2 linked regions of the Filimonas lacunae genome follow. The protein of the gene in region 2 interacts with the protein of the main gene of each other region in a pairwise test. Links are inferred from orthologs where the notes say so. Each region holds a gene or a part of one and is shown on either strand. Other genes may lie near its edges.

Evidence for each region. The genes of interacting proteins can lie anywhere in the genome.
Region 1: the proteins of nusG (region 2) and rho interact in binary tests that used the Escherichia coli proteins (3 or more experiments, as listed by UniProt). The link is inferred for Filimonas lacunae from one-to-one orthologs.

What each region holds. Positions count from the first base shown.
Region 1 is NZ_AP017422.1:6,997,394-7,000,317, forward strand. Bases 52-2,924 are described here. They hold rho (transcription termination factor Rho), read right to left. Parts: upstream 2,432-2,924; coding sequence 671-2,431; downstream 52-670. Other genes in these bases: ltrA (group II intron reverse transcriptase/maturase), read right to left, coding at 52-187; asnS (asparagine--tRNA ligase), read left to right, coding at 2,746-2,924. Also shown: more of ltrA, read right to left, coding at 1-51. UniProt on the Escherichia coli protein: Facilitates transcription termination by a mechanism that involves Rho binding to the nascent RNA, activation of Rho's RNA-dependent ATPase activity, and release of the mRNA from the DNA template.
Region 2 is NZ_AP017422.1:810,265-813,132, forward strand. What follows is about bases 42-2,858. They hold nusG (transcription termination/antitermination protein NusG), read left to right. Parts: upstream 42-1,064; coding sequence 1,065-1,652; downstream 1,653-2,858. Other genes in these bases: tuf (elongation factor Tu), read left to right, coding at 42-649; secE (preprotein translocase subunit SecE), read left to right, coding at 849-1,058; FLA_RS03380 (RNA polymerase sigma factor), read left to right, coding at 1,759-2,343; FLA_RS03385 (FecR family protein), read left to right, coding at 2,402-2,858. In the rest of the region: more of tuf, read left to right, coding at 1-41; more of FLA_RS03385, read left to right, coding at 2,859-2,868. UniProt on the Escherichia coli protein: Part of the processive rRNA transcription and antitermination complex (rrnTAC). The complex forms an RNA-chaperone ring around the RNA exit tunnel of RNA polymerase (RNAP).

The sequences.
Region 1 (2,924 bases), 6.2 Mb from region 2 along the record:
TATAGGCCGCATTCAAATTGGCTGGTGATAGAATTTGTTCCAACATGCCATACCCTGTTTGCTCTAAACTTGTAAGGTTGTTTTCAGTTATCCACATGGAAGTCTGCACTCCTACATAGTCTTCGGATGCTGTCCTAACTTTCTGTAGGTAGTTATCTTGTGATATTTTCTGCTTTCTGCCCTTCATCTGGTAACTTTCATTTACTTCTTACTTCTTAAGGTTCAGTCCTTCGGACACTAGTCGCTATATCCTACTATGACCTCGGCTGACTTCTCACAGTAAATCTTGTTTCAACCACGCTTCCTACTCTGTTTCAACGCGTCTGTGAGACCTCCCATGGTAAGACGATAAACCTTCATTCCATCTACCCGCACCATTTACAATGCTGTGTCCGTGTAATCATTGGATTTCGCTTTGTCTTGCAAGCTCGTCCACACAGCTTTTGCCTGATAGTATTCGTATTCCTCGGGCCGGAACTTTGCCGCCAGCTTCCTTCAGATTCCACCTCACAGTGGACACCCTTGCCATTGGCTAATGGTTGGTGATTACAGACCCCCATAACGGACTTCCACCGTCAAGTTTATCGCCATGCATGGCGCACAAGAAAGAAGGCGTCTCAAAAATTTGAGACGCCTTCTTTTTTATATCTAAGATTAGTAAGTCAGAATACTAGCTGTTCATGCTGGCCAGAAACTCTTCGTTGCTCTTGGTGCCACGCATACGTTTCAGCAAATCATTCATTGCTTCTTCGGTATTCATGTCGTTCAGGAACATACGTAACAGGTTCATACGTTGTAACACGTCTTTTTCCAGTAACAGGTCGTCGCGACGGGTAGAAGAAGCAACCAGGTCAATAGCAGGGTAAATACGTCTGTTAGCCAGGCGGCGATCCAGTTGTAATTCCATGTTACCGGTACCTTTAAATTCTTCGAAGATCACTTCATCCATTTTAGAACCGGTTTCAATCAACGCAGTTGCCAGAATGGTTAAAGAGCCACCATGTTCAATTTTACGTGCTGCACCAAAAAATTGTTTTGGCTTTTGCATAGCGTTTGCTTCCACACCACCAGATAATACTTTACCGGATGCAGGAGCTACCGTGTTATGCGCCCTTGCTAAACGGGTGATAGAATCTAACAGGATAACCACATCGTGACCGCACTCTACCAAACGTTTTGCTTTTTGTAAAGCAATGGTAGATACTTTCACGTGCTTCTCTGCTGGTTCGTCAAATGTAGAAGCAATTACTTCTGCTTTTACACTGCGCTCCATATCGGTAACTTCTTCCGGACGTTCGTCAATCAGCACTACCATCAGGTAACACTCCGGGTGGTTTTGTGCAATAGCGTTGGCCACTTCTTTCAGTAAAACAGTTTTACCAACTTTAGGCTGTGCTACAATCAAACCACGCTGACCTTTACCTATTGGGGTAAACAGGTCAATGATACGTGTGCTATAGTTAGAAGGAGTAGTGAACAGGTTTAACTTCTGGAAAGGGAACAACGGAGTAAGGTAGTCGAAAGGTACACGGTCGCGTACTTCGTCTGGTCCTTTACCGTTAATACTTTCCACCTTTAATAAAGCGAAATATTTTTCACCTTCTTTAGGCGGACGTACAGAACCCAGTACAGTATCACCTGTTTTTAAACCAAACAGTTTAATCTGTGAAGGAGAAACATATACGTCATCAGGAGAAGAAAGATAGTTGTAATCAGAAGAGCGCAGGAAACCATAACCATCAGGCATCATTTCCAATACACCTTCACCCTGAATAATACCATCAAATTCTATATTGAATACAGGCTCTTTTTCTTTTTTATACATAGCAGGCTTAGGCATTGCCGTATCAGCCGCCAGTTGTGGGGCAATCAGGTCGGCCAGTGCCAGCATGTTTGCCATGTCTTCCGGTGTGGTTTCTTCATACCTGTATTTATTACCACCGGCATTGTTAGAAGCATCATCACCTTCACCCTCTTCGTTGTAATCTTCTTCCTCTTCGTCTTCTGAAACTGAATTGGGGTTTGATTTTGCAGCTTTCGCTACTACTTTATTAGGTTCGGCCTGCTCAGCAGATGCTTCATGTGCATCTTCTTCGCTGGATTCATTTTTAATAGTTTTGCGGGGACGTTTTTTTATATCGGCGCTTACAGCTTCGGCAGGAGCAGCTTTCTCATGTTTAGGTGCTTCTGTCATTACCTCGGCTTCTTCAGTAGAGTTAGTTGTGCTGGCTTTTACAATACGTTTACGCTTTCCTTTTTCGGCAGATGATGCGGTGTCTTTTTTTTCGCTTGCCATAACAGCTTGTTTATCTAGTATCTTATAAATAAGTTCCTGTTTATCAAGTTTTTTTGAGTTTGAGATACTCAGTTGCTCTGCTATATCATGCAACTCAGGAACTAACATGTCGTTCAATTGCAAAATGTCGTACATAAGTAAATGTCAAAAGGAGTGATTGTTTAAATCGTTATTACGTTTAATCAAAAAAGTTGAAAGAAAAAATCCGGTTGATTGAGGAAAACAGGCGAGCTGTGAGGCAGTGGCATTGAACAAATCAGCTTGTTTCCAATGCAATGTTACTGCAATTTGTTTATAAACAAATAAAAAAATTACGGTTGTTAGCAATTTTTTGGCTAAATAGAGCCTAAAATCCCTGTTTTCTACATTTAATAGTCAACTATCTTTGCTCACTTTTCGACCGTTACAAGTCGTTTTATTAAAAAATCACATCTCTAAAGTATTGGTACATGTTTAACAACAGAGTAAAAATTAAAGCATTGTTGGCCAGCGACGAAACAGGCCACGAAGTTACGGTAATGGGTTGGGTGCGTTCTTTACGCAACAATCAGTTTATAGCTTTAAACGATGGCAGTACCAATAATAATTTACAGGTGGTAATTGAACTGGGACAGTTGGATGAAGCTAC
Region 2 (2,868 bases):
TGGTGATCCTCAGTGGACTGGTGCTGTTGAAGAACTGATGGCTGCAGTTGATTCTTATATTCCTCTGCCTCCTCGTCCTATCGACCAACCGTTCCTGATGTCTGTGGAAGACGTATTCTCTATCACAGGTCGTGGTACAGTTGCTACCGGTCGTATCGAGCGCGGTATCATTAAAGTAGGTGAGCCAGTTGAGATCGTAGGTCTGATCGAAGCTCCTTTGAACTCTACTGTTACCGGTGTTGAAATGTTCAAAAAATTATTGGACGAAGGTCAAGCTGGTGATAACGCAGGTTTACTGTTACGCGGTATTGAAAAATCTCAAATCCGTCGTGGTATGGTTATCTGTAAGCCAAAAACTATCACTCCGCACACTGAATTCAAATGTGAAGTATACGTACTGAGCAAAGAAGAAGGTGGCCGTCACACTCCATTCTTTAACAAATACCGTCCTCAGTTCTACTTCCGTACTACAGATGTAACTGGTGAGTGTATGCTGCCAGAAGGAACTGAAATGGTTATGCCTGGTGATAACATCGGTTTAGTAGTTAAACTGATCGCTCCAATCGCTATGGAAAAAGGTCTGAAGTTCGCTATCCGTGAAGGTGGTCGTACTGTAGGTGCCGGTCAGGTTACTGAAGTAATCAAATAATCATGCACTCCCTTTGATGGTGAGTACAGATGTTATATCTTTACAAAGTACTCGGGTTAAACCGGGTACTTTGTATCTAAAGACTGAAGTTCTTTTTTTACGGGCCTAGTTCAATGGTAGAATAGAGGTCTCCAAAACCTTTGATACGGGTTCGAATCCTGTGGCCCGTGCATTTCAATCAAATTCAAATTGCGGAATAGTGAATAAAGTTTCTAACTATTTCAGGGACTCATACCAGGAGCTGGTAGAGAAAGTAACCTGGCCTACTTGGTCTCAGTTACAGCAGTCTACTGTAATCGTTTTATCTGCAACCGTTCTTATTACCGCTATGGTTTGGGCAATGGATTTCGCAGGTAACCAATTACTAAAGCTGATCTATAATTTATTTATTAGTAAAGGTAACGGTTAATACGTCATGGAAGGTACAGCACAACAAACAGAAGCAGCAGAAAGCAAATGGTACGTGCTACGTGTCGTAAGCGGTAAGGAGAGAAAGGTTAAAGAGTACCTGGATAAAGATATTTCACGTAGCGGTTGGACCGATATTGTGAAGCAGGTTTTCCTGCCTATGGAAAAAGTTTATAAAGTGCAGAACGGTAAAAAAGTAATGCGCGAAAAAAACTACTTCCCTGGTTATGTAATGCTGGAAGTTACCGATGGTAAATTAAATGACGACATTATTCAGCATATCAGTAACGTGAGCAACGTTATGCATTTTCTTACTGATGGCAAAGGCAGCAAAGGTAACATTATCTCTCTGCGTAAAGCTGAAGTAAACAAAATGCTGGGTAAGGTAGACGAAATGAATGATCAGGGTGTTACCCTTTCTGAACCGTTTATCGTTGGTGAAACTATCAAAATCATTGAAGGTCCGTTTAACGACTTCAATGGTGTTATCGAAGAAGTGAACGACGAGAAGAAGAAACTGAAAGTAACAGTAAAAATCTTCGGACGTTCCACACCAGTAGAATTAAACTACATGCAGGTTGAAAAACTCGCATAGTCCTTATAAAATGCTTTAAAAAAGCGCTTCCCATCCGGAAGCGCTTTTTTTATGCCCCTCATTTACTTAATTTTAGCTTTTTAACTAAAGGCTTAACTGCTTCTGAATGAGTATACATGATTTACAGCAGGATGGTAGCGTGCAACAGGAGGCTGGCAAGTCATTTACAGAAGTATATCGCCAATACAGCCCTCAGATTTATCTGAATGTGCTTAAAATGGTAAAAGATGCTGATACGGCAGAAGAAATAACGCAGGAAGTGTTCACCAGCCTTTGGCAGCGATGGGATAACCTGCAGATTGATAAAAGCCTGGAAGGGTATATTTATCGTATGTCGGCCAATAAGGTGTATGATTTTTTCCGCCGTTTGAAATCTGACAGGGCTATGGAAGCGCATTTTGTTGCTCTGGCAGTAGAACATTACTCACATATAGAAGAAGCCTTACAGATCCGCGAAAACGAGCAATTGCTGCATCAGGCTATAGAACAGCTTACTCCACAACAGCAAAAAGCGTATCTGCTTTGTAAAACCCAGGGCTATTCTTATAAAGAAGCAGCTGAAATGATGGGAATATCAGTACATACGTTGAAAGAATACCTGGTGAAAGCCAATCAAACTGTTCGTAATTATCTGATAACCAATATTGATAAGACATTGGTGCTGCTTTTCTGGGTGATCATAAAAAAATAATCTTCCCTATACCCCCCTGAACATTTTTGTCGTACGTCTTGAATAAAACAAGTGTAGTTTGAATCAGGCTGTTGATATACCATCTTTATTGATAAAACTGGAAAAAGGTACTTGTTCTCCGGAAGAAGCAGAAATGCTGATCACGTGGATGACAACACCTGCCAACCAGCAAACTGCTACCGCTATGGTGGAGCAGCAGATGGCTACACCAGTGTTGGAAGGTGCGTTACCGCAACACCGTATAGACAGCCTGGAAAGAGGAAGACTACGTATCCTGGAAAATAAATCAGGCGATGCCATACCAGTGGTGCACAGGGTACATTTGTTACGCCGCAAATGGTGGTGGGCAGCAGCGGCTTTCATAGGCATCAGTGCAACGGCAGTAATAGCCTTGCTCAACCGCCAGCCGGCCCCCGCAACCAACATAGCCCGTTATAAATCCGATATACAACCGGGCCGCAATGGCGCCATACTGGCAATGGGTAACGGCAAAACTATTTTGCTCGATACCATAGCCAACGGCAG